4 regions of the Aminobacter sp. 01T433 genome follow, and region 2 is predicted to be linked to each of the others. Evidence: riboswitches for the same ligand, from Rfam matches in the RefSeq annotation. Region 2 holds a riboswitch; each other region holds the start of a gene.
What was found. Region 2 has a riboswitch for cobalamin ahead of AC1DLV_RS08820 (CbtB domain-containing protein). Riboswitches for the same ligand answer to the same signal wherever they lie in the genome.
Positions count from the first base shown of each region.

Region 1: another riboswitch for cobalamin. It lies ahead of AC1DLV_RS21455 (TonB-dependent receptor domain-containing protein); the one in region 2 lies ahead of AC1DLV_RS08820 (CbtB domain-containing protein).
Region 3: another riboswitch for cobalamin. It lies ahead of bluB (5,6-dimethylbenzimidazole synthase); the one in region 2 lies ahead of AC1DLV_RS08820 (CbtB domain-containing protein).
Region 4: another riboswitch for cobalamin. It lies ahead of AC1DLV_RS19130 (ABC transporter ATP-binding protein); the one in region 2 lies ahead of AC1DLV_RS08820 (CbtB domain-containing protein).

Region 1 covers NZ_JBFTPR010000013.1:102,768-109,817, forward strand. The annotation lists gene AC1DLV_RS21435 (DUF6925 family protein) at 1-488, opposite strand, end outside; gene AC1DLV_RS21440 (ABC transporter ATP-binding protein) at 485-1,282, opposite strand; gene AC1DLV_RS21445 (FecCD family ABC transporter permease) at 1,279-2,268, opposite strand; gene AC1DLV_RS21450 (ABC transporter substrate-binding protein) at 2,277-3,161, opposite strand; gene AC1DLV_RS21455 (TonB-dependent receptor domain-containing protein) at 3,163-5,022, opposite strand; cobalamin riboswitch at 5,192-5,394, opposite strand; partial or broken gene AC1DLV_RS21460 (transposase) at 5,595-5,805, opposite strand; gene AC1DLV_RS21465 (ATP-binding cassette domain-containing protein) at 6,414-7,050, opposite strand, start outside.
Region 2 covers NZ_JBFTPR010000004.1:274,482-281,531, forward strand. The annotation lists gene AC1DLV_RS08800 (MerR family transcriptional regulator) at 157-543, shown strand; gene AC1DLV_RS08805 (methyltransferase family protein) at 551-1,027, opposite strand; gene AC1DLV_RS08810 (acetyltransferase domain-containing protein) at 1,024-2,022, opposite strand; gene AC1DLV_RS08815 (gamma-glutamylcyclotransferase) at 2,143-2,832, shown strand; cobalamin riboswitch at 2,900-3,096, shown strand; gene AC1DLV_RS08820 (CbtB domain-containing protein) at 3,133-3,309, shown strand; gene AC1DLV_RS08825 (CbtA family protein) at 3,325-4,089, shown strand; gene cobU (bifunctional adenosylcobinamide kinase/adenosylcobinamide-phosphate guanylyltransferase) at 4,082-4,591, shown strand; gene cobO (cob(I)yrinic acid a,c-diamide adenosyltransferase) at 4,593-5,210, shown strand; gene cbiB (adenosylcobinamide-phosphate synthase CbiB) at 5,217-6,182, opposite strand; gene cobD (threonine-phosphate decarboxylase CobD) at 6,181-7,050, shown strand, end outside.
Region 3 covers NZ_JBFTPR010000018.1:73,081-80,130, reverse strand. The annotation lists gene AC1DLV_RS24815 (NAD(P)/FAD-dependent oxidoreductase) at 1-464, shown strand, start outside; gene AC1DLV_RS24810 (SPFH domain-containing protein) at 582-1,532, shown strand; gene AC1DLV_RS24805 (NfeD family protein) at 1,558-2,022, shown strand; gene AC1DLV_RS24800 (KpsF/GutQ family sugar-phosphate isomerase) at 2,130-3,128, opposite strand; gene AC1DLV_RS24795 (outer membrane beta-barrel protein) at 3,429-4,946, shown strand; gene bluB (5,6-dimethylbenzimidazole synthase) at 4,943-5,665, opposite strand; cobalamin riboswitch at 5,712-5,896, opposite strand; gene galU (UTP--glucose-1-phosphate uridylyltransferase GalU) at 5,965-6,852, opposite strand.
Region 4 covers NZ_JBFTPR010000011.1:10,528-17,577, forward strand. The annotation lists gene AC1DLV_RS19115 (DMT family transporter) at 1-645, opposite strand, end outside; gene AC1DLV_RS19120 (LysR substrate-binding domain-containing protein) at 747-1,604, shown strand; gene AC1DLV_RS19125 (MFS transporter) at 1,733-2,899, shown strand; cobalamin riboswitch at 2,932-3,143, shown strand; gene AC1DLV_RS19130 (ABC transporter ATP-binding protein) at 3,255-4,070, shown strand; gene AC1DLV_RS19135 (ABC transporter substrate-binding protein) at 4,098-5,045, shown strand; gene AC1DLV_RS19140 (FecCD family ABC transporter permease) at 5,099-6,106, shown strand; gene AC1DLV_RS19145 (anthranilate synthase) at 6,349-7,050, shown strand, end outside.

The DNA.
Region 1 (7,050 bases), on a different contig from region 2:
GCGGCCATCGCGTGGTTTGCGGGGTCCATCACCGAGAGGCCGAGATTGGCTCTCAACACGCCCAACAGCTTCGGATCGCTGGTGCGAACGCAGAAGTCGCATTGCGGCAGCGACAGGCCCATGTCGAACAGGATACCCGTGCGGTCGATGCCGCGGATGGCATTGTCATCTGGGCCAATTTCGGTCAACACTTGGCGCGCAGGTCTGCGCGCCAGGTGTTCAGGCAGGCAGAGCGCCAGTGCCTGGCTCCAGCGATGTCGTTTCGGGCTGAGAGTCTCGTACGCAACGGGAACAATGTTCGCGAGAGCTGTAGGCTCGATACGGACTCCGCCCCTTCGCGTCGCTCGCGTGAGGCGAGCTGGATCGTCAATCACCGGAATTTCGCCGAGGTCCTGATGAAACTCGGCAATGGCCCCAAAGGTGCCCATGCTCCAGCCGCTCTGCCAATTGGCAAGGTGCTGGCCAAGAAGGTCCTGAAGTCGGCTCATGGGATCATTCCTTTGTGGGGGCTGGTTGCCAGATCTAGCGGTTGCACCAGCATTCCGCCTCTCGCTTCGCCGAAATGAGCTTCCACCCCATAGACGGAGCGGAGCGTATCGGGTGTGAGCACTTCGGAAGGCGGTCCGTCAGCGACGATCCGGCCTGCGTCTATGAGCAAGAGTCTGGAGCACCACCGCGCCGCAAGCCCTAGGTCGTGCATCGAGGCGATGACGCTTCCTCCCCTGCGCGCCTGATCGGTGAAGAGGCGCATCAGGGCGATCTGGTGCGAAGGATCGAGGCCTGCAGTGGGTTCGTCGGCAAACAGCAGGGGCGTGTCCTGCGCGAGCGCTCGCGCGATGAGCACGCGCGCCTTTTCGCCGCCAGACAGATCTGTCGCCGGGCGTTCACGAAATGGCTGCACCTCCATCCGTGCCATCGCTTCTTCGACGATCTGCCTGTCCTTGTCCGACAAAGGCGCGAAGCTTGGGCGATGCGGGGCTCGTCCGAGGCTGACGAGCATTTCAACCGAAACCGACCAGGCAATCTCCCTGTCCTGGGCGACATAGGCGGCATGGCGGGCCCGTTCGCGTGCTGAGAGCCGGGCAGCATCGAGAGAACCGAAAGCGACGCTTCCCACTGCAGGAAGCAGCCCAAGCAGCGCACGCAGCAACGTCGACTTGCCTGCACCATTGGGGCCAATCAGGCCTATGAACTCGCCCTCGGCGACATCGAAGGAGATCCCATTGATGACCGGGCGGGTTCCAAGCGAGACCTTGAAGTTCTGGACATCTAGCAGCATCAGGCGAGCTTCCTTCTCGTGCGCCAGACCAGCCATAGGAAGAACGGCGCGCCGACGATGGCGGTAAGGACTCCGAGCTTGAGGTCCTTACCGGGCGCGATGATGCGCACCAGGATATCGGCCGCCAGCAGCATGGCAGCACCGCCAAGCGCGCTCGCTGGAAGAAGCCGGGAAGGGCGCGATCCGACGAGGGGGCGCAACAGGTGGGGCACGATGAGCCCGACGAAGCCGATCGCGCCGGACACCGCGGTCGCGGCGCCGACCGATGCTGCGGTTCCAAACACGGCCAGAAACTGGACCCGACGAAGATCGACCCCCATGGTGGCAGCGGTATCGTTGCCGAGGGTCAGCGCATCTAGGGCCTGCCCCAACGCCGCGAGCATCAACCAGCCGATGAGCATGAATGGCAACGCAAGCCAGACGTGGGTCATCGACCGGTCGGTCAAGGAGCCCAGCATCCAGAACATGATCTCGAGCGCGGCAAATGGGTTCGGAGAGAGATTGAGCGCAAGAGATGTCATCGCGCCTGCGAAACTCGATACGGCGACACCTGCCAGAATGATGGTCAGCGTGCTGCCGCGGAGACCTGCCAAAGCCTGGACGACCACGACTGCGACGGCGGCAGCAGCGAGCGCTGAAAGCGGCAGTGCCAGGGCAAACACTGATGTGAGCCCGGAGTAGATGGCGACCACCGCACCAAGCGATGCCGATGCACTCACGCCGATCAGCCCGGGTTCAGCCAGCGGATTGCGCAGGTATCCCTGGAGTGCGGCACCCGACAGGCCAAGGGTAGCTCCTACCATCAGGCCGAGCAGGGCACGGGGCAGGCGGATTTCCTGCATGACCAGAGCGATCGCATCAGCCTTTGGAGAGAACAATGCGGCGAGGCTGTCAGAAAACGCTATCGCCGCCGGGCCTACGGTCAGCGACAGCAGAAATAGGCAGGCAGTAACTAGCGCCAAGGCCGCGAGGACCGCATAGTAGGTCATTGGGGCTCTCATGGATTTCCCCTGTTGTTGCTGGCTGCAGCCTGGAGGATCCGAGCCGCTTCGAGCGTGAAGGGAGCACCACAGATCGTGTAGCCGGAGGGAACGGTGACCGATCTTCCTGAGGCAGCGATGGCGCGATAGGCCGGGTGGACAAAGTTATCTTGCGCAAGCGCAGGAGCCCCGTAGGACGTGTTTCCGTCGGCGATCAGGTCAGGCTGGGCGAGGACGAGCATTTCCAGCGGCAACCGCGAGGTTCCAGACAGGCCGAGCTTGTCCGCGAGGTTGGCGAGGCCCGAAAGCTTGACGACCTCGTCGACCAGCGTGCCGGCGCCTGACGTGTAGCTATTGGCATAGTAGGTGGCTACCGTCTTGCCTGAGGGTGGTTCCTTCTCGAGCTGGGTGATGCCCTTGTCGAGTTCGCCGACAAGTTCGGCTGCCCGATCCTCCCTGGCGAGGATCTTACCCATTCGAAGGATGTTCGCACGGATGTCGGCGATCGAATTGTCGGGTGCGAATTCCTCGACTCGGATGCCCAGGCGCCGAAGCAGTTCCACCGTCGTTCTCGTGGTGTAGGTGCCTGCCAGCACGAGGTCGGGTTGCATCAGGAAGACCTCCTCCGCAAGACCGTGATTGACGGCAATCCCAGCCGCCTTCTCGAAAAGAGCGGAGGTGCTGGGATCGCTTGCCATGTAGGAGACCGAGTGCAGCTGTTCCTTGTCTGCAATCAGCATGGCCAACTGATCGGTGCACACGTTCATCGAAACCACGCGGCTGGGGCCGTCGGTTGCTTCTGCCGCGGGTGCAAAGGCCGCCAGAACGAGCGCGCCAGCGAACGAGCACCGCCATTGATGAAGGCTTGCTCTTGAAAGGCAGCTTAGAGACATCCGCATCATCTCAGAACTGGCGCGTGAAGCTGAGGTTGATGGTCCGACCTGGCGCTCGATAGTCGGTAACGGTTGGGTACTGCTCATCGAATAGATTCTCGACCGAAAATTTCAGGCTCGATCTGTCATCAAAGGCATAGTCGGCCGTGAAGTCCACGGTGACATATTCCGGCAGCTTGACCGTATTTGCGGCATTGGCATAGCGCGGGGAGGCGTAAAGCAGCTTGGCCGTGAGGTTGAGCTGCTCGTTCGCTAGGTAGCCTATCTCCGCCGTGGCCTTGAACCGGTCGCGGTAGGGAATGTAGAGCCCGTTGTCTTGGTTCTTTGGCTCGCGATAGTCGATCGTAGCCTTTCCGCTCCAACTGTCGCTGAATTGGTGAGACACCGAAGCCTCTATGCCCGAAACCTTGGCTCTGGCGACGTTGAAGGGGAGGTAAGTTGGGGGATTGGACGCAATCGCGTCGGTGAGCCAAGTCTGGTAGACGGCTACGTCAACCGTCGTGTCGACCGTCGGCCGCCAGTTCAGGCCGATCTCGTAGGAACGAGACTTTTCCGGCTTGAGGTTTGGATTCGAGTAGCCCGGATAATAGAGGTCGTTGAAGGTCGGGGCACGGAAGCCTGTGCCGTAGGACGCTCGCGCGATGAGATCCGGAACGATTTCCCAGCTGGCACCGAGATTGTAAGTCGTCGCATCGCCGAACTGTTCATTGTGGTCGTAGCGCAGGCCGCTATCGATGGTGAGTGCGCCATACTCGACCGAATATTGCCCGAAGACCGCACCCAGATTGCGGGAGTCGACACCGAAGTCGACGGTCGACTCCACACCTTCGCGATAGGCTTCAGCTCCGCCAGCCACGACATGCGTTGCGTCGCCAATCTCCAAGGATTTCTCGGTTGAGGCGAAGATTCCAATGCGCTGAGTGTCAAACTCACTGTTGCCAACAACACCATCACGGAAGTTGGTCGAACGGTCTAGGCCGCTGGAAACCTCGACGGTCGAATTCCAGCTGTCCGAATGCTTCAACGTGGCGCCGATCTTTCCGGCGAATGTATCGGTGTCGACCTCGTTGAACGACGGAAACGAATTATCATACTCCGTCCGGCCACGGGCAAAGAGGCCGTCGGCGTAAAGCCGACCCCAGTCGTAGGATTTGGCGACAGAGAAATTCATTGAGCCCTGCAGGAAACCGTCATCGTCGGGTTCATGGCCCCATGCCAAGGGTGTGGTGAAGTCATAACCTTGGGTGCCGAGGAGACTGCCGCCCAGAGCGTATTCAACGCCGCCTGCCGTCTGGCCACGCACGTTGCCGGATACATGTGCTCCCCAGGGATATGTTACCCCCGTGGTAATCGATCCGCAGCGATCGCGTCCGTCGTCGCACTTGCCGCCCTGCCTGGTGATGATGTTGATCACCCCTCCAATGGCATCAGCGCCGTATTGGGCTGAATGCGGACCCTTCGCTATTTCGATACGCTCGATCGCGGAGAGCGGGATGTTGAAGATCGAGCTTGTTCCGCTGGTGGCTGAGGCCGTACGCACCCCATTGACGAGCACGAGTGTCTGTCCCGAGGACATGCCCCGAAGATAGACATTTGATGCGGAGCCTTGGCCGCCATAACCGATGATCGAAACGCCGGGATAGCGCTTGAGGAGCGAGGGCAGATCGGGCGCAGCCGATCCCTTGATCTCGTCTTCATCGATGACCGTGACGGAGGAGGTAGCCCGCACAAGCGAGCTTGCGCGGCGAAGAGGCGTGGTGATCACCAGCCTGTCGAGCAGGGTCGGCCCTGATGAAGGCGCCTCTTGCGCGTAGGTGTGACCGGGAAGTGCCAGCGACAGTGCGCCGGCGGCAATGAGTAGTCTCTGCAATTTTGCCCCCAAATGGTTCGGGTGGCGCGGTTAAGGCGCGCCAGTTTCTCCAAACCGCAGGCAGGCTGGTGCAGGGAATGCAATTCACACTGCGGCCCTCCGCATGCGGCAACACTTTTCAATGTCACCGCCACGAGCGACCGCGCCTGTCCGCACCCCGTGGACAAAGCATGGGTGACTGGAACGGGCAGGTCTCCTGACTTCCGTGTCTCAGCCTTTCTCCGCCTTCCCGACCGCATAACGTGCGCTCAGTGGCATGTTGGAGAAGGCTCAACGGTTACAGTTGCGGGGGCAGTCGCGGATTCGGCCAGTGGCCTCACCGTGTTCCCTTTTCATCCACCTCTCGGCGGAACCAATTCCGAGTCGGAAAATAGCCAGCGCCCCGAAGCGTTGTCAATTGCAGGGGTATCGGAATTATTGCAGCGAGAGCAGCTCATCTGGGCGTAGACAAATTGAAGGATGTCAAATGCAGGTCGAATCCAGTGATTGCTACCTAGATGGGAATTGTTTTCTGTATTATTTGTCAGGCGTGTGCCTTCATGCCGCAGGTATATTATTCTGTATTTGCGAAGAATTATGACAGCGACCGATGCGATGCGCCCGCCGCGACGCACGTTCAGATAAGTGGCGTAGATCCACAGATACGGCCAGTCGCCTTCGATTGGCCGGGCCAGGAAGGCCTGACCTTGTCGTGGTCTCTTCGCACAGGCAGGTGACTTGGCTATCGGAAATACCGCTCATGCACATCGCCTTGACCGGATCGTGGACCGAGCGCGTCGAGATGCGGCTGCCCCGGGGCCCATCAGTGTTCTAGCTCCAAAACTGCATGATTGGCGTCCGCAGGCGCTCGTAGTCACGTGCATGATGGCTGGGCGCGGTTCGGATTGGTCGGCTGGCGCGGCAGAAGAAATAGCAAAATCAGATGGTTACGCAGCTATTTTAATTTTCTATCCGATGCCTAATAGGCATTTCACATGAAGTCTAATACGAATTTTACGGGTGGTTTGCGGGCTCGTGCCAAACGTACCAAAGCCCGCACTCGAACCCACCCAACTTCCCGGCGAGTATTCCTAACCACTGTGCTCGGTCATTGCGACTCGCACGGAGATCAGAGGGTTTTCGAAGAGAGGGGCAGCAAAGAGCCTCGGGTTTCAACGGCATAACGTTCACCGAACAGTTTCGAAATTCTTGCCGCACAATTGGCCTCGGATCAGGCGCTCTCTGCGCCTCCACTCAGCCTTTGCAGCAGACCTTTCTCGACGCCATGCTGAGTCTTTTGAAACCCTCCACGCCGCGCGATCAAGCCTTAACAGTACGCGTACTCGACCGTGGTGATCTGAAACGTTCTGGCTCTTTCCCCAGCACGACAAAAAATCGACTTCATCCGCCAGCTATGTATCGAGCCAACCGGGCATCGGTTCAGGCAAAGGAATGGCGTCGAGCAATGACCGTGTGTAGTCGGATTGCGGTGCGTTGAAAACGCGGCTGCATGGGCCTTCCTCCGCGACTCTGCCTCCCTCCAGTACCATCACCCGGTCGCAAATGGCGCGGATGACCGACAGGTCGTGGCTGATGAAGGCAACCGCGAGACCCATTTCGCGGCTGAGCTCGGCGATAAGGGCGAGCACCTGCGCCTGCGTTGACACATCCAGGCCCGATACGACTTCATCGGCAAGCACGAAATCCGGCTGCATCACTACCGCGCGCGCGATGCCTACCCGTTGACGCTGTCCACCCGATAGTTCGTGCGGGTTCCTGTCGAGCGCTGAAACGGGAAGGCCGACACGTTCGACGATACGCGCCGCTTGCCTGAGGGCATCCTTGGCGTTCGGCGCGAGACCGTGCAGGAGGAGGGGGCCTGTCAAAATCCTGCGAATGGTATGCCGCGGATTAAGGGAGGACATGGGGTCCTGGAAAATCATTTGCATGCGCCGCCTGAGCGGCCGCATGGCGGCTTCATCGAAATTCGTTATGTCCTTGCCATCGAACGTGATGGTGCCGGCGGTTACGTTGATGAGGCGCAACAGA
Region 2 (7,050 bases):
TTCAATTGACTTTTACGTAAGTCGCGTGCGAGACTCCTTGGGGATCAAAAAGGGTCCTTTTGGCTGCGCGGCGTGTACTGTCGCATGGCGTGATCGCCTCGGCTAGCGCGGCATGATTTGAAAGCGGCGCGGCGACGCTGGCTGGGTGGAGAGACGATGCGGGAATATTACTCGATCACCGAATTGACCCGCGAATTCGACATTTCGACGCGGACGCTGCGTTTTTATGAGGACGAGGGGCTGGTGCAGCCAGTCCGCCGTGGCCGCACCCGCCTGTTCCGCCCTTCTGACCGGCAGCTCATTCGGCAGATCATGCGCGGCAAGCGGCTTGGATTCTCGATCAACGAGATTCGCGAGATCATCCAGATGTATCGCGCGCCCCCCGGCGAGGTTGGTCAGCTCAAGCTGATGATCAAGCGCATCGAAGAAAAGCGCGAGGATCTGCGCCAGAAGCGCCGCGACCTCGAGGAGACGCTGGCCGAACTCGATCAGGCCGAAGAATCCTGCGTCGAACGGCTGGTCGAACTCGGCGTCAACACCTGAGCGCTGGTCAGATCCAGCGCCGCACCTTCTTTTTATAATCGATATATTTCTTGCCGAAGCGGGCTTGCAGGTGCTTTTCCTCGCGCTCGATGGCGAGTTTCTGCGTGCCGAAGGCCGCGATCACCGCAAGGACGATGAACCAGACGCTGGACGTGATCAGGCCAATGGCGATCATCAACAGCGTATTGGCGAAGTAGATCGGGTTGCGGGTGAAGGAAAAGGCGCCCGAGGTCACCAGATGCTCCGAGGGCCTGTCGGGGCGGATCGTGGTCTTCGCGCGCTTCAGCGTCTGCATGGCTGAGTAATAGATCGCAACCACGCCGGCCACAGCCAACCAGCCGGCCGCGTAAAGCAGGTCCGACAGCGGCTCGGTGAGCCAAGGCAAGGGGTAGAGCAGTCCGAGGACTACAGCCACCGCGATAGCCAGGAGATAGACGATCGGCGGCCATGGCACCCTGCTGGGGGCGGCGTTGAGGTCGGTCATTGCGCTCCTCCTGGTATCGTCTGGTTGTCGGTGTTGGTCGAGCACATGGCAGCGGTTTGCCCGACAAGCGCCTTGAGTTCCGGGCTCTGGTCTGCGGCATAGAGGCGGTCGAACGAATCATCCTTCTGCAACTCGTCGAGCATGCACACACAGTAGCGCGAGCAGAAATCCGTGTCGCGGCTTTGCTCGCACGAGCGCTGGCACGATTTGAGGAACGTCACTTCGCGCGTTTCGACGGGAGCCGGGAAAATTTGGGCGAAGGCCCAGACCAGCGAAATCATCACCGGCTGGTGGATGAGATAGAAAGCAAGGCTGTGGCGGCCGAAAAAGCTGAGCGGTCGCGACCAGGCGCCGGGCTGGAGGCGGGACAATTTCTCAAACAGGCCTGCCTTGAGCGCGAGGCCGGCAACGCCAATGCCGGTTAAAACCGCGCCAAACCAGGGAAACAGCGGTACGAAATCGTTGGAGCGCGGATTGACGGTGGACAGGCCGATCCACAAAAGCGCGGGATGGTTGAAGGCGTCCGAGCGCAGATAGTTTGGTGCTGCGATGACCAAGGCGGCAATGACCAGCGTCAGCAGGGCGGGCAGGCGCAGGAAGGCAAGGCCGAGTACGCTGGCCAGCGCGATCTGGTGCAGGATGCCGAAGAAGATGAAGGTGTCGGGTGTGGCAAACCAGGTTGCGACCGTGATCGCCAGCGCTGCCGCGACCACCATGCCAAGCCTTCGCCAGTAGCCGGGCCAGCGGATGCCCTTGGCATGGGCCAATACCAGGCTGACGCCGACGAGGAACAGGAAGCTCGAGGCGATGCAGCGCGCAAAAAGCTTCCAGTTGCCATAGGCGGTCATGCCCGGATCGGCGTAGCCAAAGAACTCGAGATCCCAGGCAAAGTGATAGATCGCCATGGCGACGAGGGCTACGCCACGGGCGATGTCGATGACCGACACGCGCCGTAAAGGGGCTTGAACTTGTTCAGTGCTCGGATGCATCGTCATGGCCAATCGCTTCGGCGTTCTCGCGTGTTGCTGCGCCCATGCAGCACTATCATGGTTGAAGCGGGGCGGTAGAGAGCCGCGCTGCCGGTCATGCACAGGGTTAAGGAATTGAAGGTGGGGATGACCGGACGCAGGATGTCGCTGACCGAAGAACTGGTGGCGCGTTGCCATCGCGACGTAGCCGATGCCGGCCCCGATCCGGATGCAGTGCATCTCGACGATGCCGACTATGAGGCGATGATCGATGAGACGCTTTCGGCGCATCCGGAGGGCGGCCCGCTTTGGCTGTTTGCCTATGGTTCGCTGATCTGGAAGCCTGAGGTCGAGCACACCGAGGAAAAGGTAGCGCTGGCGCGGGGCTGGCACCGCTCGTTTTGCGTCAGCATGAACCGCTGGCGGGCAACGAAAGACCAGCCCGGCCTGATGATGGGGATGGATCGTGGCGGCCAGTGCAAGGGCGTGGCGCTCAGGCTCATGGATGGCGACAGGCGCGCGCAGCTCGACAAGCTCTACCGCCGCGAGATGACGCTGAAGCCTTCGACCTACAAGCCACGCTGGCTGACCCTTGCCACAGATGACGGTCCGCTGACCGCACTTGCCTTCGTCGTCAATCGCGCCGGCCGCGCCTATGCCGGAGCTCTTGGGGAAGACGAAGTCGTCGAGCGGCTGGCCACGACCTGCGGCCATTGGGGCTCCGCGGCCGATTATCTCTACAATGTGGTGAAGAACCTGGAGCAACGCGCCATCCACGACCGCCATCTGTGGCGGCTGCAGCATCTGGTGGCCGAGCGAATAGCGGCACGGGCCTGATCGCCCAAACGCCGCATTCGCACTGCCCGGCGTCGGAATTTGGTTTGCCGCCCATGGCATTTGTTTCTATAGTCGCGGCGTCGTCGGTTCCGTAACGGAATCAAGAGGGAATGCGGTAAGGGCTTTTTGAGGGTCCGAAGCCGTGGCTGCCCCCGCAACTGTATGCGGCTAGCTCTCCCCAAATGCCACTGAAGCTTGCTTCGGGAAGGCGGGGAAGGGTGTCGATCCGCAAGCCAGGAGACCTGCCGGCGACAGGAACACTTCTCGCGGCCCTCGGGTGGAGGGCGAAAGGACTTTAAGATGAACACTGTTTCCGCAATCGGCGCCGACGTTTCCTCGCAGTCGCGCACCATGCAGCTCGCCCTTGCGGCGCTGCTCGGCCTTTTCGTTGTTGGCTTCCTCGGGTTCTCGCACATGGACGTGGTGCACAACGCTGCCCACGACTATCGCCACTCGATGGCTTTCCCCTGCCACTAACGAAAGCAACCAACCATGTCCGTATTTCGCAACGTCGTGTTCATCGCGGCGATCAGCGGCCTATTGGCCGGCGTGGTCCTTGCCGCGCTCCAAACCTATGCAACCGTTCCGCTGATCCTCAAGGCTGAGACGTTTGAAAATGCCGGCGGCGGTCATGACCACGCTGCCGCACCGGCGGCTGGCACTGAGGTGACCGCGCCAGAACCTGCGGCACAGGCTGCAGCTCCCGCTGAAGAAGAAGTCGAAGCCTGGGCTCCCGCCGATGGCTTTGAACGTTTTGCCTATTCGGCGTTCGCAAACATCATCAGTGGCGTCGCTTTCGCGCTGATCCTGGTTGCCGTTTCCGAATTCGCCGGAGGTATCGCCAACTGGCGCCAGGGCGTGTTCTGGGGTTTTGCCGGCTTTGCCGTCTTCACCCTTGCACCCGGCCTGGGCTTGCCACCGGAACTGCCGGCGATGCCGGCTGCCGATCTTGGCGACCGCCAGATCTGGTGGACGCTGACGGTGGTGGCAACCGCAGCCGGACTGGCGCTGATCGCTTTCAAACAGTCTTTGCCGCTCGCCATCCTTGGCGTGGCGCTGATCGTTGCTCCGCACATCATTGGTGCGCCGCAGCCGGAAAGCCATGATTCGCCGATCCCTGCCGACCTGCATCGCAGCTTCGTCGTTGCGGTGACCATCACCAATCTGGTGTTCTGGGTGGTGCTCGGTGCCGTCGCGGGGGCTGTGCGGCAGCGCTTCATGGGTTCGCAGGGCGCATTGCGCGGCAGCTTTGCCTGAGAAGCTGACATTTCTGCTTGGCGGTGCGCGCTCTGGAAAGAGCGCGCATGCCGAACGCCTGATCACCGCATTTCCTGCGCCGTGGACGTATATCGCCACCGCGCAGGCTTATGACGACGAGATGCGCGAGCGCATCGACATCCATCGCTCCAGGCGCGGCGAAGGCTGGCGGACGCTGGATGCGCCGCTTGATCTTGTGGGAGTGCTCGACAGCGTTGCTGACGGCGAACCGGTGCTGGTCGACTGCCTGACGCTGTGGCTTACCAATCACATGCTGGCCGAGCATGACGTCGAGGCTGAAAGTGCTCGGCTCGCTGAGGTGCTGGCGCGACCGCGCGGCCCGTGGTTTGTCGTTGCCAATGAGGTCGGGCTCGGCATTGTGCCGGACAATGCGCTTGCCCGCCGCTTCCGCGACGCAGCCGGCAGGCTCAATCAAATGGTGGCGGCCGGTGCCGACGAGGTGCTGTTCATGGTCGCCGGGCTGCCGATGAAGGTGAAATGAGATGAAGGAAATCAACGAGACCGAAGCCGAGCGCCATCGTGCCAAGATGGCCAAGCGCAAGGCGGTGCAGGACGCCGAGGTGGCGGAAAAGACCATTGTCGAAAAGGGCCTGCTGATCGTCAACACCGGTCCCGGCAAGGGCAAGTCCACGGCAGCCTTCGGACTTGCGCTGCGCATGCTCGGCTACGGCCATCGGGTGGGCGTGGTGCAGTTCATCAAGGGCGCGTGGCATTCGGGCGAGCAGGACGCGTTTGCCGCCTTTGGCGACCGCGTCGTCTGGCACACGATGGGCGAGGGTTTCACCTGGGAAACGCAGGACATCAAGCGTGACATCGCCGCCGCCGAGGCCGCATGGGCCAAGGCTCAGGAACTGATGGCCGATCCCAGCATCGCGCTGGTCGTGCTCGACGAACTCAACATCGCGCTGCGCTACGACTATCTCGATCTCGAAACGGTGGTGGCTGCGCTCAAGGGCCGCCGCGAAGGCCTGCACGTTGTCGTCACCGGCCGCAACGCCAAGCCGGCACTGGTCGAGGCGGCTGATCTCGTCACCGAGATGGGCGCCACCAAGCACCATTTTGCAGCTGGGGTGAAGGCGCAGAAGGGCATCGAGTTCTAACGGGCGCTAGAGCCAGAGGACGACCGCGATCAAGCCCATCGCGCCAACCATCAGCGCATCGGCTTTCCAGTAGAGACGGAGTGCGGCGCGAATATCCTGGGCGTTGGCTTCGCGCCGGCCGCCGTCGCCCATGAAGGCGTCGTCGACCATCACTCCGCCATAGGCGCGCGGACCGGCAAGGGCGAGGCCGAGCGCGCCAGCCATGGCGGCTTCGGGCCAGCCGGCATTGGGCGAGCGGTGTTTCTTGGCATCGCGCCAGACTGCCTGCCACGCGCGGTGAGGATCAGTGCCAGGGACGAGGAAGGCGGCAAGGACGATCAACAGGGCTGTTAGCCGCGACGCCGGCAGGTTGATCAGGTCGTCGAAACGCGCCGCAGCCCAGCCAAAAGCTTCGTGGCGTTTGGTGCGGTGGCCGATCATCGAATCGGCGGTGTTGGCAGACTTGTAGGCGGCACCGCCGGCGAAACCGAAGACGGCGAGCCAGAAGGCGGGTGCGGTGATGCCGTCGGAGAAATTCTCGGCCAGGCTTTCGATCGCCGCACGGCTGACGCCTGCTTCGTCGAGGCTTTCCGGGTCGCGGCCGACGATCTGCGACACCGCCTTGCGGCCGGCGACTATGCCGCCGCTGTCGAGCGCGTCGGCTACCGCCTTCACATGGCTGCCTAGGCTGCGCTGGGCGACAAGACTGGAGGCGGCGATCGCGGTGAGAAGGATGCCGAAGGGGACAAGCCCGAACAGGCGCTCGACGGCAAACGCAAGCGTGGCCGGCACGGCAACTATGACGGCCAGGGCAACGACACCCAAAATACGGCGCCTGGCGTCGGTATCGGTGGCGCGGTTGAGGCTGATGTCGAGAAAGGATATCAGCTGGCCGATCCAGATCACCGGATGGCCGATGGCACGCACCAGCCGGTCCGGGTAACCGAGACCGAGTTCGAACAGAAGCGACAGGAAGGCAAGCGGAACAAACATGACGCTTCTTGATGGACGAAGGACTGGAACGGTCGAGCACGGCGGCAGCCTGGAACGGGCGAGGGCGCTGTTTCCTGGAGCGCCCGAGCCGTTCGTCGACTTGTCGACCGGGATCAATCCGCACTCCTATCCGCTTTTCGAGCTGCCTGCCACAGCCTTGTCGCGGCTGCCTGAACCGGGCCGCGCGCGCGATCTTGCCGCCATTGCCGCAACTGCATATGGCGCGCCCACGGCGGCCAATGTGGTGCCCGCGCCCGGCACGCAGATCCTTCTGCCACGCATTGCGTCGCTGGTGCGGCCGGGCCGGGCACATGTGCTCGGGCCTACCTATCAGGAGCATGCGCGTGCCGCGGCAATCGCCGGGCACGAGGTGGCCGAGGTGCGTTCGTTCGAGCGGTTGGCCGAAGCCGACCTTGCCGTGGTGGTCAATCCGAACAACCCGGATGGGCGCGTTGTGTCGCGGACCGATCTGCTCGATCTCGCAGCCAAGCTGCGCGCCAGAGGCGGGCTTCTGGTTGTCGACGAAGCCTTCATGGATGTTGGGCCACAGGCCGAGAGCATTGCCGGCGATGTCGATCTCGGCGGCATCGTAGTGTTGCGCTCGTTCGGCAAGTTCTTCGGGCTCGCGGGCATCAGGCTTGGCTTTGCCCTATCAAACCCAGCCATATCAGGACGGCTGGAAGAAGAGCTCGGCCCCTGGTCGGTTGCCGTGCCGGCGCTGGAATATGGCATCAAGGCACTTGCCGATGCCGACTGGCACCGGGAGATGCGGACGACGCTTGCGCATGCCGCCCACCGGCTCGACCAGGCCTTCGCCCGCGCCGGCATTATCGTGACGGGTGGGACCTCACTGTTCCGGCACGTCGAC
Region 3 (7,050 bases), on a different contig from region 2:
CGACGGGCCACAAGATCATCTCGACATGGGCAATCGCCACGCGACCGCAGAAGCAGGCGCTGTGGCCGGATGCCGCCTTCATCTGGGAAGCGTCCGATCCTTACCTCTATCTGCGCGCCACCGCCGACGGTCGTGTCATCTGCGGCGGCGAGGACGAGGATTTCACCGACGAAGCCCGGCGCGATATGCTGATCGCCGAAAAGTCCGAGCTTATCTCGCGCAAGCTGAAGGCACTTCTGCCGAAACTCGAGACGACGCCAGAATTCGCCTGGGCAGGTTCATTCGGCACCACGCCCACAGGCCTGCCGCAAATCGGGAAACTACCTCGCCACCCGCGCATCCATGCGGTGATGGGTTATGGCGGCAATGGCATCACCTATTCGCGCATCGCAGCCGAGATCGTCAGCGCGGCCATTTCAGGCGGCGAAGACTCCGATGCCGATTTGTTCGGCTTTGACCGTTGAGAACAGCCGACAATCCGCCAGCATATGATTGTAACAGCCTGGAAAGACCCTTAAGTCTTTCGGCATCAAGCGATGCGGTTGTCTTGCCGCCACGCTCAATTTCAGGGGGTCAGCCGAATGGAAATCAGCGGTTTCGACATTATCATTCCGGCACTGGTCGTCCTGGTGCTGTTTGTGCTGTTCACCGGCATCAAGACCATTCCGCAGGGCTACAACTACACGGTCGAGCGCTTCGGTCGTTACACCAAGACGCTGACGCCCGGCCTCAACCTGATCATCCCCTTCATCGACCGCATCGGCGCCAAGATGAACATGATGGAGCAGGTGCTCGACGTTCCGACCCAGGAAATCATCACCCGCGACAACGCCATCGTCGCGGTTGACGGAATCGCCTTCTACCAGGTGCTCAACGCGCCGCAGGCCGCCTATCAGGTGTCGGGCCTGCAGAACGCCATCCTCAACCTGACCATGACCAACATCCGTACCGTGATGGGCTCGATGGACCTCGACGAGTTGCTGTCGAACCGCGACGCCATCAACGAGCGCCTGCTGCGCGTCGTCGACGAAGCAGCACACCCCTGGGGCATCAAGCTCACCCGCGTCGAGATCAAGGATATCAACCCGCCGGCCAATCTCGTCGAATCGATGGGCCGCCAGATGATGGCCGAACGCAACAAGCGCGCGCAGATCCTGGCCGCTGAGGGTCTCAAGCAGTCGCAGATCCTCGAGGCCGAAGGCCGAAAGGAAGCCGCCTTCCGCGACGCCGAAGCACGCGAACGCTCCGCCGAGGCCGAAGCCCGCGCCACCCAGGTGGTGTCGGAAGCCATCGCCAAGGGCGATGTCCAGGCGATCAACTACTTCGTTGCCCAGAAGTACACCGAAGCACTCGCCAAGATCGGCGCGTCGCCCAACAACAAGATCGTGCTGATGCCGTTCGAGGCGTCGTCGCTGATCGGCTCGCTCGGCGGCATCGGCGCCATCGCCAAGGAAGTCTTCCGCAGCGAAGGCACCAACGGTGCCCAGCGCCAGGCATCGCGGCCCCCGCGCATCCCGCCGGAGCAGAGCTGAGCGCAGGTGCATTGAGGAACCGCATATGATCGCCCGCATCGTTGCCGAACTCGGCCCCTGGAACTGGATGCTGCTCGGCTTCATCCTGCTGACGCTGGAGATTTTCGCGCCTGGCGTGTTCTTGTTGTGGATCGGCATCGCCGCACTTATCGTCGGCTCGATCTCGCTGCTTTTGTGGGACGCCGCGTTTTGGGGTTGGCAGGTTCAGGTCCTGCTCTTCCTCGTCCTGGCGCTTGCTTCGGCCTATATCGGCAAGCAGATCGTACGCGGGCGTGGCGATGTCTCCGACCAGCCGCTGCTCAACCGCCGCGGCGCCCAGATGATCGGGCGCACCGCAACGCTCACCGAGCCGATCAAGGAAGGCCGGGGGCGGATCAAGCTCGGGGACACGACATGGCGCGTTTCCGGTCCCGACCTACCTGTCGGCACGCAGGTGCGTGTCGTCAGTGCTACGGACGCCGATCTTGAACTGGTGGTGGAGCCGGTCTGACGCTGCCTAGAGCATGATCCCGAAAAGTGGGTACCGGTTTTCGGAAAAGATCATGCTCCAACAAGAAAATAGAGCCCCATTCCGATTCAATCGGAATGGAACAGGCTCTAGGCAGCACCGACCCTGAGCAGATCGTGGAAATGGACGAGGCCGACCGGGCAGTCGTCTTCGACCACAATCAACGCACCGATGTTGTGCTCGTTGAGCATGGCCAGCGCCGTGCCGGTCAGCATCTGACGTGGCACCGTTCTTGGCTGTCGGGTCATGATCTCTTCGACATTGGCCTCTGCAAGGTTCCTGTCGAGATTGCGGGAAAGATCGCCGTCGGTGATGATACCGGCGAGCTTGCCATCCGCATCGACGATACAGACACAACCAAAGCGCTTCTTGGACAAGGTCTTGACCGCTTCCGGCATCTTGGTGCCAACCGGTACGATCGGCATTTCATCGCCTGTGTGCATCAGATCGCCGACCGGCGTTAGGCTCGCGCCGAGCTGGCCGCCGGGATGGAAGGTGCGGAAGTGGTCGGCGGTGAAGCCGCGTGCTTCAAGCAGGGCAACTGCCAGCGCATCGCCGATCGCCAACTGAAGCAGTGTCGAGGTCGTCGGTGCGAGCCCATGCGGACAAGCTTCTGGCGAACGCGGCAATGACAAAACGACATCAGCCTGACGCGCCAATGCGGAAGCGTCGCCGGCGGTGATGGCAATCAGCGGAATCGAGAAGCGCCTGGAATAGGCAACGATGCCCTTGAGTTCGGCCGTCTCGCCTGACCAGGACAGTGCTACGATCGCATCTTCCTTGGTGATCATGCCGAGATCGCCGTGGATGGCTTCGGAGGGGTGCACGAAATAGGCCGGCGTTCCGGTCGAGGCCAGGGTCGCTGCGACCTTGGAGCCGATATGGCCGCTCTTGCCGACACCCGTGACGATGACCCGGCCGCTCAGTCGCCCGAGGGTCGAGACCGCCTGGGCAAATGGCTCCGCCAATACCCCTTCGAGCGCGGCAGCGAGCGCGGCCATTCCGGCCTGCTCAGTGGTGACGGTGCGGAGGGCGGAGGCGATCGACGCCTGCCGGTCCGGCTCTTTTTTCAGCGATCCAGCGTGCATGTCGCATGCGTTAGCGCGTCGAACGGTCCCTGTCCATGATTATCCGGCCCGAACGATGCGTCCCCGGGGTCGCGGGAAACTCTCCGTTAACCATGGCCATTTACCAGTTGGTAATTGCGGCGCCCATGCGTCGGCGAAGCAGTGGAAAAGATGGCGCAGATCAGGCCAGAGCAAAAAGGACCGTGGGGCAGTGCAGGACTGCGCACCTTGCTGGCAACAGCAAGTGTAGCGACGCTGCTTTGCGCCATGCCTTTGCATGCTCAGGAAGCCGGCTTGCGCGGCGCAATCAGTGAAGCTGACGTGAGGCGCAGACCGCCAGACCAGCCGCAAACGCCCGAACCCCAAGATCAGGTCGCGGACTATCAACCTGTCAGCCCCGGCGCCCTTCCCGACCAAACGGACGCAGCCGCGGACGACAGCCTGTTCAGCGAACCGCCCAACGCCGACAGGGCGGCGTCCGCTCGCCAGCCAACGACGGCCCGCCAACGCGCCGAAGAGGCACGACGGCAACGCGCCGCCCCCTCAACAGCTCCCACCGCCAGGCCCGTTGCGCCAGCGGCGGAAGACGACATCACAACCGGCACCGTGCGCCAAGGTACCGTCGACTCAGAAACCAGCGTGGAGAACGGCCCGGAATCCGCCCGGCAAGCCGCCATCGAGAGCCTCACGCCCCTGATCGACGCAACTCCCTTCGCGCCCACCGGCATCCGCGTCGGCAGTTTTGTGCTCAGGCCCAGCCTGGTGCAGGGACTGGAGGCGAGTTCGAACGCCGATTCGAGCCCGGACGGAAAGTCGGCAGTGCTGTCGGATACCGCCCTTCGGCTCAATGCCGCATCGGACTGGGAAACCCATTCGGCGACCATCGATGCGTACGGCATCGTTCGCAAATCCATCTCCGGGCAGGAGGTCGACGACCTCGCCGGCGGCATCAATGGTCGATTGCAGCTCGACCTCGCCGACGACCTTCGGGCCATCGCGCGTCTTGGCTATGATTTCCGCCCGGAATCGGCCACCTCCCCCGTCGTCATCGTCGGCACCGCCGAGCGACCGACGCTCCACATCCTCGATGGCGAGCTTGGGCTGGAGAAGGATGTCGGCAAATTCCGCTTCGGCGTGGCCGGCGAGGCGACCAAGGAAACCTACAGCGACGCTCAATTGTCGGACGGCGCCACGCTGTCCCAGGAAGACAGGAATTCCACGCTTTATACTGGCCGGCTGCGCGCCGGGTACGAGATATCGCCTGCATTGACGCCATTTGGCGAGGTCGAATACGGACGCCGCGTCTATGATCTCCGCTTCGACACCGCCGGCTTCGAACGCTCGTCGAACAGGATCGGCGCGCGCGCCGGTGTCGAGTTGGACATGGGCGAGAAATTCGGCGGCGAGCTTTCGGCCGGCTGGATCAGCGAAAACTTCGATGACGAGCGCCTCAAGACCATTTCCGAACCGACATTTGCCGCCGACCTCAGATGGTCGCCGATCCGTGGCACCATCGTTGGCTTGAACGGCGCGACCTTCGTGGAAGGCTCGACTACTCCGGGCGAAAGCGGCTCGATTCTCTACGCCGGGCGTCTCAGCGTCGAGCGCGAAATGCGCGCGAACCTCACGGGCATGGCAGCCGTCGGCGCCGGTTGGCGCGACTATGCCGACTCCGAGGACCACGATCTGACGCTGACCGCCGAAGCAGGCATGACCTGGTGGCTCAACCGCTATGCCGGCCTCACCGGCAGGCTGCGCCATGAGACGTTCACCAGCACGCTGCCCAACCGCGACAGCACGACCAACACAGTGTTCCTCGGGATGAGAATCCAGCGCTAGGATCCAGGGGCAACCAGCTCGGCGGCGATCGCCTTCAGCCCTTCTTCTCCTCCACCGGAAAACACCTCGCTCATGATGAGATCGGCCAGCGGCAGTCGACTGCCCCAGCCATGCCTTTCAAGGTCGGGCTCTTGCGCGAATTCGGAAACCCGGCCAACGCAGAGATAAGCCACCGGCACGACATGATCTGGAATGCCGAGCAGCTGCTTCAGCGCCTCGCGGTCGAGGATGCTGACCCAGCCGACACCGACACCTTCGGCACGTGCCGCCAGCCAGAAATTCTGCACGGCGCAAACGGTGCTGTAGAGATCCATTTCCGGATTGTGCCAGCGTCCGAGCGGCGAATTTTCCGAGCGGCTGCGGTCGCAGGTGACGACAAGGTTGAGCGGGGTCTCGCAAATGCCTTCGAGCTTGAGCTTGCGGTAGAGCGCCTGCCGCTCCTCGGCGATATGCGGCAGCTCCTGCTGGCGTGCGGCGAAGAACAGGTCGCGCACTTGCTGCCGGCGCTCTGCATCGCGGATGACAATGAAATTCCACGGCTGCATGAAGCCAACCGACGGCGCGTGATGAGCCGCCATCAGCAGCCGCGCCAGCAGCTCGTCTTCAAGCGGATCAGGCCGAAAATGGCTGCGCACGTCGCGGCGCGTGAAGATGGCGCGGTAGACGGCATCTTGGGCAGCTTGGTTGAAACTATTGGAATTGAAATGGTCAGCCGGCATCGCGTGTCCCCTTGCGAGCAATCGTTTTCCCCCGCTTGACCATGCGGAGGACGATTTCTGCCGGGCCGGTCTTCTGGCTCGAGTTCAACCCGTTGTCGGCACCTTCCCGTTCGTGATGAACAGTGGCTTTTGCCGATACGGTCCCTCTTACAGCGTTGGGCACGCCACGGATTTGCACCGTGTTCCCGATTCTCCCACATCGCTGCGGGCACCTGGCGGGACATGTCTATCTGGAGCGGGCGTCGATGGCCATCGCTCCGCGCGTCCAAAATTGACGCGCGGGCGACATTGCAGCCGCTTTAGCGGCCGGGCTTCATCTCGTGCAGCAAGCCTTCGATGACACCGGCCATGCTTTTGCTGAGATCCGAACGCGACAGGGCGAACGCGACATTGGCTTCGACGAAGCCTTCCGGCGAGCCGCAGTCGAAGGTGCGGCCGCGATAGTGGTAGCCGTAGAAGCGCTGCTGCTTTTCAAGCTTCAGCATGGCGTCGGTGAGCTGGATCTCGTCGCCGGCGCCACGCTCCTGGCTTGCCAGGATGTTGAAGATCTCAGGCTGCAGGATGTAGCGGCCATTGATGAAAAGGTTCGAGGGTGCCGTACCCTGCTTCGGCTTTTCCACCATGCCTTCGATCTCGAAGCCGGTGTGGACGGCCTTGCCTTGTCCGACGATGCCGTATTTGTGCGTCTCGGCGGGATCGCACTCCTGCACGGCGATGATGTTGCTGCCGGTTTCGGCATAAAGCTCAACCATCTCGCGCATGCAGCTCTTTTCCGACTGCATGATCATGTCGGGCAAAAGCAGCGCGAAAGGTTCGTCGCCGACCAGTTCGCGCGCGCACCAAACCGCATGGCCAAGGCCAAGCGGCACCTGCTGGCGGGTGAACGAGGTCTGCCCCGGCCCGGGCTGCAGCCGCTGTAGCCGTTCAAGCTGCTCGCTTTTCCCACGCTGGGCCAGCGTGTCGTAGAGTTCGAACTGGACGTCGAAATGATCTTCGATGACCGCCTTGTTGCGGCCGGTGACGAAGATGAAATGCTCGATGCCGGCCTCGCGCGCCTCATCGACCACGTATTGAATCACCGGGCGATCGACGACCGTCAGCATTTCCTTCGGGATCGACTTGGTGGCAGGCAAAAAACGCGTGCCCAAACCGGCGACTGGAAAAACTGCCTTGCGAACTCTCTTCATTGTTTGGTCGTCCGATAGATGATTATGGGTATCGAAGAGTGACATTGTCACGCCCGAATTGAGGAATACTGAACGCGTTCACATATTCGGGGATAGCGGGCAAGACCATCGATCACGCGATCTTGATTGCATGCGCGCTTCAGGAGACAATCCCCAGCAGCGTTTTTCGTTCCCAGGATGCCCATGGTAAACTGATTG
Region 4 (7,050 bases), on a different contig from region 2:
GACGAGCCAGCCCCATGACGCCAAGGAGACATCGCCGGAGATGTTGGCGAAGGGCGCCAGCATGACGACGCCGACCACAGTCTGGCACAGCACGGTGATCTCCGGCCGCTGCTCGCCGAGCCCCTTGGCGAGGATCGTCACCACCGCGTAGAGGAATGCCCCGCCGATCGCCATGGCGATGCCGACTGCCCAGGCTGACGTGACCGGGGTGGCGGAGACGACAAGGCCGCTCGCCAGCACCACACCGATGAAAGCCGCGGCCATCCAGACAATTTGGTCGGCGGTGATGCGCTCCTTGAGGAACAGCACGCCGATCAGCACGACGAAAAACGGCTGGATGTGGTAGACGATGGTCATCACGGCGATCGAGGTCTTGGCGAAACCAGCGAAGAACGCCGTCCAGCTCAGCACCATGCAGACGCCGCAAAGCGCAGCGCGCGCGAGCCGGGCTTTCGAAAGGCCGCGATCCGGCAGATAGCCGCGCAGCAGGCACCAGGCCCCGAGAAACAGCGCGCCGAAGACGCAACGCCAGAACACTGTCGTGATCGGGTCGAGCCCAGCTTCGGTGACAAACGCACCGACGGTGCCGGCGATCGCCATGGCAACGGCAAGGCTCAAGGCGGGAAAGCGGGGCGCGTCGGTCATGCAAATATTCCGGGATGCTGCGGTGCCCCAGCAAGCCAGCATTGACTGCTTCATTCAAACGAATAGATTTGGCAAACCCTATTCGAAATGCTGATACCTACATGGCCATGCCGCTCGATCTCGACCTGCTCAGAACCTTTGTCGCGGTTGCCGACAGCGGCAGCTTCTCCCATGCCGCATCGCGCGTCGGGCGCAGCCAGTCGGCCATCAGCATGCAGATGCAGCGGCTGGAGCAAAGCGTCGGTAAACAGCTGCTGGTCCGCGGTTCGCGGGCGGTGACCACCAACGCGATCGGCGAAGAACTGCTGGCCTATGCGCGCAGGCTCTTGAAACTCTCCGACGAGGCATGGGCCAGCGTCACCCGGCCCGAAGAAGCCGGAAGCGTGCGCCTTGGCGTGCCGGACGACTATGCGGCGTTCCTTTTGCCGCCTGTGCTGTCGCGCTTTGCCGCCGCCCACCCGTTGGTGAATGTTGAACTGATCTGCGAGCAGTCGACCTCGCTTGTGAAGACCTTCGCCGACGGCAAGCTCGATCTCGCCATCATCACGCGCGGCCCGGAGCAGGCAATCGAAGTGCTGCAGCGCGAACGCCTTGTCTGGGTCGCCTCGCCCAACCATGTCGCCTGGGAGATCGATCCCCTGCCCGTGGCGCTGTTCGAACCCGGCTGCGTGGCGCGCCGCAGTGTGCTGCAGGTGCTGGGTGCGGCCGACAGGTCGTTCCGCAGCACCTATTCCAGCGCCAGCCTGCTCGGCCTCATCGCCGTCGTGCAGGCGGGACTGGCGGTCGCCGGCCTCGCCCAGCGCAGCGTGCCGCCGTCGCTGCGCATCATTGGCGAAAACGAAGGGCTGCCGGCACTGCCGGAGATGGAAATCGGCATCCTGCGCAATCCCCAATCGGCCAATGCCGCAGTCGAACGGCTGTACGATTTTCTTCGCCGCGACCTGACACAGCAGTCCTGACCGGCTGCACTGCCGCATGACTGCCATGCAGCCAGCGCATCGCTGCATTGCAGCAACGTCGCTTGCGTGAGGCGTGCCGAAAGGAAAATGTAGATCTAAATCGTTTCAGCTCTCCTTCGAGTCCGCCCATGCCCTTGCCGATCTTCGCACTGGCCGTCGCATCCTTTTGCATCGGCACCACCGAATTCGTCATCATGGGGCTGTTGCCCGAGGTGGCAGCCGACCTGGGCGTGTCGATCCCGGCGGCGGGACTGCTTGTTACTGGCTATGCGCTTGGAGTCGTGATCGGGGCACCGATCATCGCCATCGGCACGGCGCGATTGCCGCGCAAGCCGGTGCTGATCGGGCTTGCGATGCTGTTCGTGCTCGGCAACCTGCTCTGCGCCATCGCCCCCACCTACTGGACGCTGATGGTGGCCCGCGTCATCACCGCCTTCGGCCACGGCGCCTTTTTCGGCATCGGCTCGGTGGTGGCAGCGAGCCTTGTGCCCAAGAACCAGCGCGCCAGCGCCATCGCCCTGATGTTCGCCGGACTGACGCTGGCCAACATTCTGGGCGTGCCCGGCGGCACCGCCCTTGGCGAAGCCTATGGCTGGCGCATGACCTTTTTCGCTGTCGTGGTCATCGGCCTGATCTCGGTCGCGGCAATCGCCTTTCTGGTGCCTGCAGGAGTTGCCCCTCCCGGCAAGGGTGGCATTGCGGGCGAGGTCAAGGTGCTGGGCAAACTGCAGGTGTGGCTGGCGATGATCATCTCCGCACTCGCCTCGGGCAGCCTGTTTGCCGTCTTCACCTACATCAAGCCGATCCTCACCGACGTCACCGGCGTCTCGGTCGATTCGGTGACCTGGATCCTGCTTTTGTTCGGCGGCGGCATGACCATCGGCAACATCATCGGCGGCAAGCTCGCAGACTGGAAGCTGATGCCGACGGCCCTAGGCGCGCTGATCATCATGGCTGCGATCCATGTCGCATTCGCTGCGGGTAGCACGAGCGCCCCACTGGCGATCCTGCTCATCTTCCTGTGGGGCGTCATCACTTTCGTCATCGTGCCGCCCATGCAGATGCGCGTCGTCGAAACGGCATCAGACGCGCCCAACCTTGCAGCGACGCTCAACCAGGGCGCTTTCAATGCCGGCAACGCCGCCGGCGCCTGGATTGGCGGTGCCGCCATTTCCTGGGGCGTGAGCTATGCCGACCTGCCGCTTGTCGGCGCGGCCATCGCGCTTTGCGCCTTTGGCGTGGCGCTGTTGTCCTTCACACTCGACAGGCGTGACGCAATCGAGCAAGCCGCATGACGCTTTAGCGATTGTCAGCACTTCGCTGCTGCTGTAGCCACGGCGGTGATGGTTCCTGATGCCTGACTCGGGCAACGGGATTAAATGGGAACACGGTGAGACGTCGCTCGACGCGAAACCGTGGCTGCCCCCGCAACTGTGAGCGGATAGCAATTCGGAGACATGCCACTGGCCGCAAGGCCGGGAAGGTTCCGAGGCGCGATCACCCGCAAGCCAGGAGACCTGCCATCATCCGATTAATTCAACCGGCCGGGGTGTGCCGTGGAGATGATGATGATGGCGATTGCCTATTCGATAGGTTTCGGTTCGCTGATCGGATCGTTCCCCCTGCTCCGTGCTTTCACGGAGAAAAGGCATGCTCGACCGTGTTCATGCGGCTAGCCGTCTCGTTGGCGACACTCCAGCCGAGCTTGAAATCGATGCCGTATGCTGGGGACCTCGTCCCTCGCACCAGATTCTCGCGCCCGTAAGCATCCGCATAGCACCGGGCGAACTTCTGGCGATCGTGGGACCGAACGGTGCGGGCAAATCGAGCCTGCTGCGCTGCCTCTATCGCTATCACCGTCCGACCGGTGGCACAGTCAGGCTCGACGGCACCGACATCTGGAAGATGAAGCCGCGCGACTGCGCCCGCCGCATCGCAACGGTATTGCAGGAACCGGCATCGGATTTCGGCCTGACGGTGGCCGAGATTGCCGAGCTTGGCCTGACGCCCCATGCGACAGGCATGCGGACGCGCGACGATGATTATGCGCAAGTCGAGGCCGCACTGGCGCTGCTCGGCCTGACCAAGCTTGCCGCGCGCGATTTCGGTTCGCTGTCCGGCGGCGAAAAGCAGCGCGTGATGATTGCGCGTGCGCTGGTGCAGCGGCCCGACCTTTTGATCCTCGACGAGCCAACCAACCATCTCGACATTCGCCACCAACTCGAAGTGCTCGAACTGCTGCGCACGCTCGGCTGCACGGTCATCGTGTCGCTGCACGACCTCGCACTTGCCTCGGCCCACGCCGACCGCGTGCTGGTGATGGATGGTGGCCAGGCCGTTGCCGCGGGCAGCCCTACCGACATCCTGACGCCCGAACGCATCCGCGAGAGCTTTTCGGTCGGAACCACGCTCGATAGCCATCCCGTCACCGGGCGGCCCCGCTTTTCCTTCCATCTCGAACGCTGAATCCAACAAACCACTCAAGGAGCCACCATGCGTCGAATTCCCCTTATCGCCGCCGCACTTCTCGCCGGCTGCGCCGCAGCTGCTGCAAGCGCCTTCCCGGCCACGGTCAAAAGCTGCAATCGCGACCTGACCTTCGAGGCAGCCCCCAAGCGCGCCGTCTCGCATGACGTCAACCTGACCGAGATGATGCTGGTGCTCGGCCTCGCCGACAACATGGCGGGCTATTCCGGCATTTCGGGCTGGAAGACGCTGGATGAGAACGTGCGCAAGGGCGTTGGAGAGTTGCCCGAACTCGCGCCGAAATACGTCACCAAGGAAGTGCTGCTCGGCGCCGACGCCGATCTGTTCTTCGCCGGCTGGAACTACGGCATGAAGGTCGGCGGCGACGTCACCCCCGACACGCTTTCCCCCTTCAAGATCCCGGTCTACGAGCTGACCGAAAGCTGCATCTTCATCATGAAGAAAGACAAGTCTTCGCTGCAGGACATGTACACCGACCTGCTCAATCTCGGCGCAATCTTTGGCGTGCGCGAGAAGGCGGAAGCGCTGGTGGCAGGCTATGAGAAGGAGCTCGCCGACTTCCAGGCAACGCTGCCCAAGCTGGAAAAGCCCGTCAGCGTGTTCCTCTACGATTCCGGCGAGCAGAAGCCCTTCACCGCTGGGCGCTATGCCATGCCTACGGCGATCATCGAGGCAGCCGGCGGCACCAACATCGTCGACGACGTCGAAGCGAGCTGGACCGAGATCGGCTGGGAGCCGGTGATCGAACGCAATCCCGACGTCATCGTCATCGTCAATTACGGCGAGGTCACCGCCGAGCAGAAGATCGCCTTCATGCGCTCGAACCCGGCGTTCAAGGACATTGTGGCGGTCAAGAACAACCGCTTCGTCGTGCTCGAATACATCGATGCAACGCCCGGCCCGCGCAACATCGCCGCAATCAAGCGGCTCGCTGCAGCCTTCAGGGCCAACTGAGCATGTCGCACCGCCATCTTGTCACCGGGCAGCGCCACGCCCTGATCCACGCCATGCCGGCCCTGGTCGCTGGGCTGGCGGTGCTGCTGCTCCTCACCATGGTCGTTGCCGTCGGCGTCGGCGCAGTGGCGATCCCGCTCGAAACGGTGTGGGGCGTCATTGCCAGCAAACTCGTGCCTGGCAGCGTCGAGGTCGCCTGGTCGAGCGGGCGCGAAAACATCGTCTGGGACGTGCGCGCGCCGAGGGTCCTCCTCGGCGCCGCTGTCGGCGCCTCGCTGGCGATTGTCGGTGCCGCACTGCAGTCGGTGACGCGCAACCCGCTGGCCGACCCGCATCTGCTCGGCGTCTCCTCCGGTGCCGCCTTTGGCGCGATATTGGCGCTGTTGCATGCCGGCATGGTCTTCGGTGCGATCACCGTGCCGCTGTTTGCCTTCATCGGCGCGCTCGCCGCCACCTTCATGGTGCTGGCGGTGGCCAATCTGGCCCGCGCCCAGTCGGCCGGCCAACTCGTCCTTGCCGGTGTCGCCGTCAGCTTCATCATCTCGGCCGCCGGCAACATGTTGATCTTCATCGGCGATGCACGCGCGGCCCATGTCGCCATCTTCTGGATGCTCGGCGGCCTCGGCCTCGCCGAATGGAAACAACTGCCCTATCCCCTCATCGCCCTGGCCGCTGGTGGAGCCTATCTGCTGACGCAGACCCGCAACCTCAACGCCATGACGCTCGGCGACGAGAGCGCAACAGCTCTTGGCATCCCGGCGCGGCGTTTCCGCCTCATCGTCTTTGTCGTCTGCGCACTGCTGACCGGCTGCGCGGTCGCCTATTCCGGCGTGATCGCCTTTGTCGGGCTGATGATCCCGCATGTCGTGCGCTTCGTCGTTGGCGGCGACTATCGCCGTGTCCTGCCGCTTTCAGCACTGGTCGGCGCCATTTTCCTCGTCGTCATCGACATGGCGGCGCGCACCGTAATGCCGCCGCAGGACATGCCGCTGGGCATCCTGACCGGGCTGATCGGCGGTGTCGCTTTTGTCGTGCTGATGCGGCGGCGCGTGGCTAGTTGAAGGGTACTTAGGAATGCGAAGCAACACGGCGCAAATCCAGTTGCGCCACCTCTTTTTCGCCGCTATGGATTTGCCATGAACACGACTTCGCTCCAGAACATTTGGTGGCGGGCCAGCTGACAGCGGCCTCTTGAAGCGCGTGCGCGTGAAAATTGTGATGGCCGCAACGGGAACTCCGGGCGGCCATTTGCTTTTTTCGAACCAGGCTCCGGAACCTCCCACGGCAAGAGATGGAGACGGGAATGACGTTGGAATTGCTTGAAAACGGTGCCGAGCGCTACGTGACCTCTGGTGGTGTCGCCATCACCCGGCAACGCCACGAAACCGCCTATGCCGGGGCGATCGAGACCTATCTCGACGGGCTGAACAGCCGCCGTGGCGCGGTGTTTTCCTCCAACTACGAATATCCCGGCCGCTACACGCGCTGGGACACCGCCATCATCGACCCGCCTGTGGTGATTTCGGCGCGCGGGCGCTCGATGAAGATCGAAGCGCTCAACGCGCGCGGCGAAGTGCTGCTGCCGGTCATCCACGCAGCCCTTGCACCGCTGACCGAACTGGCCATCGGCGAAACGACAAAGCGCCTGATCAAGCTCGAAGTGGCAAAACCTGGCCGCGTGTTCACCGAAGAGGAACGCTCGCGCGTGCCTTCGGTGTTTACCGTCCTGCGTGCCATCACGGCCTTGTTCAAGTCGGACCAAGACAGCAATCTCGGCCTTTACGGCACCTTCGGCTACGACCTCGCCTTCCAGTTCGATCCGGTCGAACACAAGCTCGAGCGCAAAGAGAGCCAGCGCGACCTGGTGCTGTTTTTGCCCGACGAGATCCTTGTCGTCGACCACTATTCGGCCAAGGCCTGGCACGACCGCTACGACTATTCGGGCGCCGGTTTTTCGACCGAAGGCATCGCCCGCGACAGCGTCGAGGAGCCGTTCAAGCCTTCC